3 regions of the Photobacterium sp. TLY01 genome follow, and region 1 is predicted to be linked to each of the others. Evidence: predicted binding sites of a transcription regulator. Region 1 holds the regulator's gene; each other region holds the start of a gene.
What was found. Region 1 encodes CRP, which controls carbon source genes, mostly activating them, when cyclic AMP is high. Its sites were predicted from a motif close to TGTGANNNNNNTCACA; they were not measured.
Positions count from the first base shown of each region.

Region 2: a site for CRP is predicted at 1,428-1,443, ahead of rppH (RNA pyrophosphohydrolase). Genes of this name have one in related genera too.
Region 3: a site for CRP is predicted at 1,342-1,357, ahead of LN341_RS02575 (CTP synthase). Genes of this name have one in related genera too.

Region 1 covers NZ_CP090364.1:267,638-270,918, forward strand. Annotated here, with positions in the region: gene astD (succinylglutamate-semialdehyde dehydrogenase) at 1-547, shown strand, start outside; gene LN341_RS01255 (DUF1338 domain-containing protein) at 586-1,380, shown strand; gene LN341_RS01260 (hypothetical protein) at 1,454-1,663, opposite strand; gene crp (cAMP-activated global transcriptional regulator CRP) at 1,843-2,475, opposite strand; gene LN341_RS01270 (OsmC family protein) at 2,750-3,154, shown strand; gene LN341_RS01275 (YheU family protein) at 3,208-3,281, shown strand, end outside.
Region 2 covers NZ_CP090364.1:2,709,630-2,712,910, forward strand. Annotated here, with positions in the region: gene ptsP (phosphoenolpyruvate--protein phosphotransferase) at 1-732, opposite strand, end outside; gene rppH (RNA pyrophosphohydrolase) at 752-1,273, opposite strand; gene mutH (DNA mismatch repair endonuclease MutH) at 1,906-2,586, shown strand; gene LN341_RS12655 (DUF6482 family protein) at 2,598-2,900, opposite strand; gene LN341_RS12660 (NADP(H)-dependent aldo-keto reductase) at 3,065-3,281, shown strand, end outside.
Region 3 covers NZ_CP090364.1:522,474-525,754, reverse strand. Annotated here, with positions in the region: gene LN341_RS02575 (CTP synthase) at 1-1,260, opposite strand, end outside; gene mazG (nucleoside triphosphate pyrophosphohydrolase) at 1,430-2,242, opposite strand; gene relA (GTP diphosphokinase) at 2,321-3,281, opposite strand, start outside.

The DNA of each region.
Region 1 (3,281 bases):
AGCCATCAATGTGGACGGCCCGTTTGCCGAGCCGCAGCCGTTTATGGGACCGCAAATTTCTGTCGCCGCCGCGGACAACATTATTGCCGCGCAGGAGCGTCTGCTTGCTATGGGTGGTGAATCTCTGCTGAAAGCCGCGCGTGGCCAGGGCGCTGTCGTCACGCCTGGGATTATCGAAGTCAGCAAGATTGCCGAATTGCCGGACGAAGAATATTTCGGTCCGCTGCTGCAGGTGGCGCGTTACCAGGAGCTGCCTCAGGCGGTCGAGATGGCCAACAACACCCGTTATGGCCTGTCGGCCGGTCTGGTCTCGACTGATGACAGTGAGTGGGAATATTTCATCGATCATATCCGTGCGGGCGTCGTCAACCGTAACCGCCAGTTGACCGGTGCCAGCGGCGATGCGCCGTTCGGTGGTCCGGGTGCCTCGGGCAACCTGCGTCCGAGTGCGTACTACGCTGCGGATTACTGTGCTTACCCGATGGCATCGATGGAAGGTGAGGCAACCGAACTGCCGGCACAACTGTCGCCAGGAATTCAACTGTAACTCATACATAACCCGTATTTTCGAAGGGGAACCGCATCATGGAAAGAGTGGAAAAATTGTTTGATGCCCTGTGGCAGGACTTTACGACCCGTCTGTGCCCGTCAGCGGCGCAGGTGCACGATCTGCTGACAGAGGAAGAGCCTCTGCAAAACGATCATATTGCGCTGCGCACCTTTAATCTGCCGGGTGTCAGTCTGGATGTTCTGGCGGCACCGTTTATCGCCATTGGTTACAAGCCGTGCGGCACCTACCATTTCGAGCAGAAGAAACTGTACGCTGAGCACTTCGAGCACCCGAATCCGGCTGCCCCGAAAGTGTTTATCAGTGAACTGCTGGTCGGTCAGTGCTCTGCCCAATTGCAAAACACGGTGCGTGCGCTGGTCAAGCAGATCCCTGAGGGTGCAATGAAGGATGCGTCCTTCCTCTATGGCGGCCGTTTGTGGGAGCTGGACTTTGCAACCTATGAAATGCTGGCTGCGGAAAGCGAGTATGCCGGTTGGGTTGCCGCCCACGGTTACGGTGCCAATCACTTTACCGTGAGCGTCAATCAGCTGGAGCAGTTTACCGAAGTGGCGGCAGTGAACAGCCTGCTGCGGCACAACGGGTTCAGCATCAATGAATCTGGCGGTGAGGTGAAGGGCAATCCGGAAGTGATGCTGGAGCAATCCTCGACCATGGCGGATCGTGTGGATGTGTCCTTTACTGATGGCGTACGCACCATTCCTGGCGGTTTCTATGAGTTCGCCAAGCGCTATCCGCAGGCAGACGGGGAGCTTTATCCGGGCTTTGTCGAAGCGTCAGCCGATAAAATCTTCGAAAGTACCAATATGTGATTCAGCCATGCTGAAATGCACGTAAAACAGCGGCCTTCGGGTCGCTGTTTTTTTATGTCTGAAATGCCTGATGTCAGTGCTGCTGATCCAAGGGCAGCATCCAGGCCTCGTTGTCACGACTCAAGATGCCCGAGTGCAGACCGGATTCTTGCTCCAGTAACTGGCGCGGCGACTGAAACCCTGTCATTTCTACTGATGCTGTCAGGAAACGGCCCAGAGTGACCACAGGACGGGGCGGCACCTGGCTGTGCTGCGCATTCGGGGCAAAACGTTCGATATCCATATCACTACATCCACATAAAACTGATATGCCAAATGTAGCAGTAGGATGCAGGAAGGCAACTGAAAAACTGTGAGGTCACTAGAGGAACCTGATGTAAAGCGGGTCCGGAGATTCAAATGCAAGAAAAGCCGCACAGGCGGCTTTTCTGATACTCACAATGGCTGCATCACAGCAGGTGATCAGCGTGTGCCGTAAACCACGATGGTTTTACCGTGGGCAGAAATCAGGTTCTGCTCTTCCAGCATCTTCAGGATGCGGCCAACGGTTTCACGGGAGCAGCCAACAATCTGACCGATTTCCTGACGGGTGATTTTGATTTGCATCCCGTCCGGGTGAGTCATCGCATCTGGCTGTTTGGCCAGATTCAGCAGTGTCTGGGCAATACGACCGGTCACATCCAGGAACGCCAGGTCGCCAACTTTCTGGCTGGTGACTTGCAGACGGCGCGCCATCTGCGCAGACAGGCGCATCAGAATGTCCGGGTTGACCTGAATCAGCTGGCGGAATTTCTTAAAGGAAATCTCAGCCACTTCACATGGTGTTTTTGCACGAACCCAGGCAGTACGCTCCTGGCCTTCTTCAAACAGGCCAAGCTCACCGATGAAGTCGCCCTGGTTGAGGTAGGACAGAATCATCTCTTTGCCTTCTTCGTCCTTGATAAGAACGGCAACGGAGCCTTTAACAATGTAGTAGAGGGTCTCCGCTTTCTCGCCAGCGTGGATCAGTGTACTCTTTGAAGGGTACTTATGAATGTGGCAATGAGAAAGGAACCACTCCAAGGTTGGATCTGTTTGCGGTTTACCTGGAACCATATTACTAACTTCCTCTGCAGTGTGTTGCCCAACAACGTCATTCCTTGAATTGGTGTTGGGTATAACAATATCATTGTTTGCCAACTAGGATATTCAGTCAACGGCTGGGCTGCAAGCGCATGTGAACATTCAGTCCAAGAGTTTAACTTTTTTCGGCACGCATTGCTTGATATTGGGTGACGATAAATGCACATTTTGGACGCATTACTGTGCACATGATCACACAGTTGTGACTTAGTTTTTAAATGCGGGTTTGAGGAGTAAGGAGCATCGCATGCAATCACGTGTTAAATGGGTAGAAGGTTTGACTTTTGTCGGCCAGTCAAACTCGGGCCACAGTGTGGTCATGGACGGTAACGGCGGCAAAACGGCGCCGAGTCCGATGGAACTGGTGCTAATGGCGGCTGGCGGTTGCAGCTCTGTCGATGTGGTTGACGGCCTGAAAAGTGCCGGTCAGGCCATCACCGCCTGTGAAGCCAACATCACCTCAGAGCGCCGCGAGCAGGCACCGCGTTATTTCACCTCCGCCAATCTGCATTTCGTGGTGACCGGTCATGATCTGGATGACGCGCTGGTGGCCAAAGCGGTTGGTGATTCGCTGGAAAAATACTGCTCTGTGTGCCTGATGCTGGGTAAAGGGGTCACCCTGACCCATTCTTATGAAATCGTCGCCGCTTAAGGGTGGTTCGGGAAAGCCGTACCGGTTTTCCCACTTATTTTTCGGTGAGCAGTATGATCGTTCCCTGGCAAGAATTAGACCCCGAGACACTCAATAACCTGATCGAGCATTTTGTGCTGCGTGAAGG
Region 2 (3,281 bases), 930 kb from region 1:
CAGATCAAAAATCGCCAGTGTGTCTTTGTGCAGCTCGCTGTCAAAGCGTTTACGCAGCCGGCGAAACTCATTACTCGCCATCTCAATGGCAATGCTCAGGCGTTCCTGCTCAAATTCTCTGTCCAGGCAGGAGGCCGGCGACACGGCTTCCAGCCGGGGCTGATTGTCATCCCACCAGGCTTTCGCAATGGCCACCCCAGTCGATGCGGCGGAACCTGTCAGATGCAGACCATCGCGCTGACCGGGCCACATTCCCTGCGCTTTGGCATGCGCCAGAATCACCGCCAGCTGTGCGGCCAGTGTCACCATGAAGGATTCTTCACTTTCAGTGAATTCACGCATATCACGTTGCTGGATCACCAATACGCCGAGGACTTTGCGCTGATGGATAATAGGGGTGCCGAAAAAGGAGCGGAAGGTTTCTTCGTTGGTTCCCGGGATATGTTTGAAGTTGGGGTGCTGGCGGGCATCGGCCACATTGACAGGTTCAGCCTGACGGCCCACCAGACCGACCAGACCTTCATCAAACCCAAGCCCGACCTGATAGGAAGGTTTGGTCAGCCCCTGGGTTGCCATGAGCATATATTGCTTACGGTGCTCATGAACAATGTAGACTGAGCAACACTCAGTCTTCATTGCCTGGCAAATACTGACGACCAGCAGATCCAGCGCCTCGAGTAATGTCGGCGCGCTGGCAACTTTCTCTACAATTTCTCTTAGCTGGGTCAGCATAAGCGTTACTTTCCCTAGGTTAACTCCGCTTGTGTTTACGTTTTAACTTGCGTTCCTTGCGCTCCTTGAAAGGCATCGCCATCGCCGCGAACTCTTTCAGCGCCCGGCGATAAACATCCCGTTTGAAGGACACAACCTGACGAACCGGATACCAGTAGCTGACCCAACGCCAGCCATCAAACTCCGGTGTATTGCCACGTTGCATATTCACCTTAGACTCATCGCATTCCAGACTCAGCAAAAACCATTTTTGCTTTTGTCCGATACAAACTGGTTTGGAATCCCACCTTACCAGACGTTTCGGTAATTTGTATCGCAGCCAATGGCGGCTGGATGCCAGAATCCTGACGTCTTTTTTGGTCAGACCCACTTCCTCATACAGTTCACGGTACATCGCTTGTTCCGGGGTTTCCCCTTCATCAATACCGCCTTGTGGAAACTGCCAAGAGTGTTGTCCATATCGTCGAGCCCAAAATACCTGGCCATGGCTGTTACAGATAACTATCCCCACATTAGGGCGATATCCATCGCCATCAATCACTGGACGACCTCAAGTAAAAATATCAATTAACAGTGATTTTTTCACAGAATGAGCCTCAGGGTAAACATTCATTGTCATCAATCACTGTTTTTTCCTACCTAGCACTCACTTTATGGATAACTTAAGGGGAGTTCGGAGGTTATAAACAAAGAAATGAGACTTCTCCCACATTTATTCACGCTTTCTGTGGATAGTTATGTGTAGAAGCTCTTTTATTGTCCATTTAATCAACAATAAAACAGGATCCTGACAATTGCCACCAGAGCAAATCAATAATTTAAAATACATTAAAATCAATACCTTATGACAAGTATCACTTAAAACCATCACGAAAACATTACCCGCCAGTCTCAGGATCATCGCGACTGGTCAAAGATCAACCACCCCAGGCTTTATCCACACCCCTCAATAAGAAATGGTCAAATCATCGCCATCAGAGCGTTCAAATACTGCGCAAAGCCCTGTATAAAAGCCCAGCTCAGACAATATTCACATTGTTCAAAAAAGTACCTGTGGATATCTTGCGTTCAGGATCCTACAACGGCACCTTGATCAAGCAGTAAGTCATTCACCCGCACAGCGCGCCAAATGTGTTAAAATGCCGAGTCAAATTGTCAAAAAGTAGCCATCCAATGCCCATTTCCAGACAACCCGCTCCGACCTCAGAATCTGAACTCCTCAGCCGGGCACAGGCACTGGCCGGTTTCACGCTGGGAGAGCTGGCTGAGCAGGCCGGACAAATCACACCACCGGATTTACGCCGGGATAAAGGCTGGGTCGGCCAGTTACTGGAATGGCATCTGGGCGCAACGGCAGGCAGTCAGCCCGTTCCTGATTTTGCTCATTTAGGCATTGAACTCAAAACCATCCCCATCAGCCACCAGGGTAAACCGCTGGAGACCACCTTTGTCTGTGTAGCCCCGCTGATTGGCTTACAGGGTGTGAACTGGGAAAACAGCCATCTCCGGCATAAACTCGCCCGGGTTCTGTGGATACCGGTTGAAGGGGAACGTGAAATCCCGCTGTCAGAACGCCATGTCGGCTCGCCGCTCTTATGGAGTCCCTCTGCCGAAGAAGAAGCCAGATTACGCCAGGACTGGGAAGAGCTGATGGAACTGATCGTGCTGGGAAAAGTGGAACAGATCACCGCCCGCCACGGCGAAGTCCTGCAACTGAGGCCGAAAGCTGCCAACAGCAAAGCGCAAACCGATGCGTACGGCGCAGACGGGCACCCGATCAAAACCCTGCCGCGGGGCTTTTATCTCAAGACCCAGTTCACCGCCGAGCTGCTCAAACGCCATTTTATGCTCTGACACAGCACGGTTCAGACATTGATGATCATGTCATCCTGACAACACTCAGGTTTGCCATCCAGTGAGAATTCATCATGAGGATCAATTGTCCTGAGCGTGATCGACTTGATTCCAAGTGGCCGCAGAAAATCCCTCACCTGCTCCATGGTCTGAAAATGCAGCATATTGTCATCTTCATCCTTTAACGGTTCCAGATGATGTTTATATTCAACTTCCATCAAATAATCTGCACGACCGGCGTAACTGGTCAGTACACACTTAGGGACTTCTTCGCCGGGTGATTTCACCCAGTGTTTGAATTGGGACAGTTTCATGATCACACCTTTTCAAGGGAACTATATTAACTATGTGCGAACATTTGCCTGCCGGCAAGGCTTGAATATATAAACGATGAGATAACTGCTTCATTTTACTGTGTCTTCTCAGTCACTCTTTCCTAGGTTATAGTCAAAGGGAATTTGCGGTCCAAGGAGGGCAAATGAAATACCATAAGATCCCCCATTCAAGCCTTGAAGTCAGCCAGATTGGCCTGGGCACCATGACTTTTGGTGAGCAGAATACTGAAGCCGAGGCACACAGTCAGCTCGATTTTGCGCTGGAGCGTGGTATCAATCTGATTGATACGGCAGAGATGTACCCGGTGCCGCCAAAGGCGGAGACTCAGGGGCTGACCGAAGCCTATATCGGCAGTTGGC
Region 3 (3,281 bases), 250 kb from region 1:
GACCCACTCAGTGATCAGGCCCACAACCGGGTATGGTGACTTGGCATCAAATTCCGTCGAGTGAGCACCGCTCATACCCGCCACATGACGGGCAAACTCGATCAATGCGACTTGCATACCCAGGCAGATGCCCAGATAAGGGATGTTATTTTCACGCGCATATTGCGCGGTCATGATCTTGCCTTCAACACCACGACCACCAAAACCGCCCGGTACCAGAATCGCATCCAGACCTGCCAGCATTTCTACGCCTTTTGATTCAACATCCTGCGAATCGACATATTTGATATTCACAGACAGGCGGTTTTTCAGGCCCGCATGCTTCAGTGCTTCGTTGACTGACTTATACGCATCCGGCAGTTCGGTGTATTTGCCCACCATACCAATTGTCACTTCACCAGTCGGATTGGCATCTTCATAAATCACGCGCTCCCATTCGCTCAAATCAGCTTCCGGAGCGGTAATACCAAAGCGCTGACACACCAGCTCGTCCAGCCCCTGCGACTTGATCAGTTGAGGGATCTTGTAGATCGAGTCAACGTCTTTCATGGAGATAACGGCTTTTTCCGGCACGTTACAGAACAGGGCAATCTTGGCACGCTCATTGGCCGGGATCATCCGGTCAGAACGGCAGATCAGCACATCCGGCTGAATACCGATAGACAGCAGTTCTTTCACAGAATGCTGAGTTGGTTTGGTTTTCACTTCGCCGGCCGCGGCCAGGTAAGGCACCAGAGTCAGGTGCATAAACATCGCACGCTCACGGCCCAGTTGCACGCCCAGTTGGCGAATCGCTTCCATAAATGGCAGGGATTCAATATCACCAACCGTACCGCCCACTTCGACAATCGCGACGTCGTGGCCTTCAGCACCGGCAATCACACGCTCTTTAATCGCGTTAGTAATATGAGGAATAACCTGAATGGTTGCACCCAGATAGTCACCACGGCGCTCTTTACGCAGCACGTCTTCATAGACACGGCCGGCGGTAAAGTTGTTGCGCTTGGTCATCTTGGTCCGGATGAAACGCTCATAGTGACCAAGGTCAAGGTCGGTCTCTGCACCGTCTTCCGTAACGAATACTTCACCGTGTTGAATCGGGCTCATGGTGCCTGGATCAACGTTAATGTAAGGGTCTAGCTTCATCATGGTCACTTTCAGACCACGGGCCTCTAAGATGGCCGCCAGTGAGGCTGCAGCAATACCTTTACCTAGGGAGGATACAACACCGCCCGTCACAAAAATGTAATTCGTTGTCATGTTTAACCTGGAAGATTGGTGTAGAGGATAAAAAGTATCTGGACGGGAAATTAGTATACCAGACACATTTTATTGCCACAACGTGAAAACTATCACAGTAAACCCAGACGCTTTTTGTTCCAAATCAAGCCCACTATCTTTGATGAAAAGTCCGCTTGCGGGTTAGTGCTCACTTTGATGCTGAAACAGACTTTTCCTTGCGCTTAACCTTTTCCCACTCCGCGTCCAGCTCATCCAGGGAACAAGCGTCGATCGACCTGCCCTGTTCCCGCACACAGCGTTCTACTTCGCGAAACCGGCGTTCGAACTTACGGTTCGCTTTCTGCAAGGCCATTTCCGGTTTCACTTTCAGGTGACGGCTCAGGTTCACCACAGCAAACAGCAGATCACCGACTTCCTCTTCGATGCGTTCCTGATTGGGTACCGCCTGATGGGCTTCTTCCATCACCTCGTCAATTTCTTCCTGTACTTTGTCAACGACCGGCCCCAGTGTTGGCCAGTCGAAGCCAAACTGGGCACAACGTTTCTGGATTTTATCGGCCCGGTTCAGCGCAGGCATTGCCTTAGGGATATTAGCCAGAATACTGTCATCCTGCCCTTTTTCTGCACGCTCTTTGGCCTTTTCCGCTTCCCAGTTCGCATGTATTGCAGCTTCATCGGCGAAATCTTTATCTGCAAAAACATGAGGATGACGACGAATCAGTTTATGATTTATCGCGCCGACCACTTCATCAAAATCAAACAAACCTTGCTCTTTCGCCAGCTGGCTGTAAAAGATCACCTGAAATAACAGATCGCCCAGCTCTTCCTTCACATCCCCCCAGTTCTCTTCGGCAATGGCATCAGCCACTTCATAGGCTTCCTCCAGCGTATGGGGCACAATCGAGGCAAAGTCCTGTTTGAGATCCCAGGGGCACCCCCGCTGCGGGTCGCGCAGCTGCGTCATGATAGAAAGTAAGGTGCTGATGGGCTTGTCGCTCATGATGGTTTTCCTGTGCTCTGTATCGGGTTGTTGTTTAGCACAAAACGGGCCGGAGCCCGTTTTGTCGATAGGATGAGATCAGTGCAGTCGTCTGGCTTCAAAGACATCTTTCACCTGCTCCAAGCGGAGGATCAGCCTGCCCAGGCTGTCGAGATCGGTCAGCTCGATATCGAAATCCATAATCGCCATCTGCTTTTTGAAATCGATCCGGCTTTTCACGCCGGCCACTTTCACCTTTTCATTGTGCATGGTGTTGGTCAGATCTTTAATCAAGCCGTTACGCTCAGAAGCGGTGACCCGGACGGTCAGCGTGTAACGGCCGGCAAAACTGCCGCCCCAGACGGTATGAATGATCCGCTGCGGTGCGACATGACGCAGCTCTTCCAGCTGCTCACAGTCGCTGCGGTGCACCGAAATCCCCCGTCCCTGGGTGACAAAGCCGACGATGTCATCGCCGGGAATCGGCTGACAACAACGGGCCAGATGGGTCATCAGGTTATCCACCCCCTCCACCACCACGGCATCACGCTGCGGTTTTTTCTGGCTGGCTTTGCTGCCCGCTTCGGTTAAGCGCTCCAGCAGCTGTTGATCTTCTTCTTCCGCTGTGGGTTTATTGACCAGCGCATTGATGTGGTTAATGACCTGATTGATCCGCAGATCACCGCTCCCGATCCCGGCGAACAACTCATCGGTCGAGTTCACGTTAAAACGTTTCAGGGCGTAGGACTCGGCATCTTTCATGGTGGCGCCGATTTTCTGCAGCTCCTGCTCCAGAATTTCCCGACCCGCTGCCATGTTTTTGTCCCTGTCCTGCTTGCGGAACCAGGCATGGACTTTAGCGCGCGCCCGGCTGGAATTGACAAAGCCCAGGTTCGGATTCAGCCAGTCACGGGACGGATTCGGCTCTTTCTGGGTGATGATTTCGACCTGATCCCCCATTTGCAGATGATAAGTGAAAGGCACAATCCGCCCTTCCACTTTGGCACCGATACAACGATGCCCCACTTCAGAGTGAATATGGTAGGCGAAATCCAGCGGC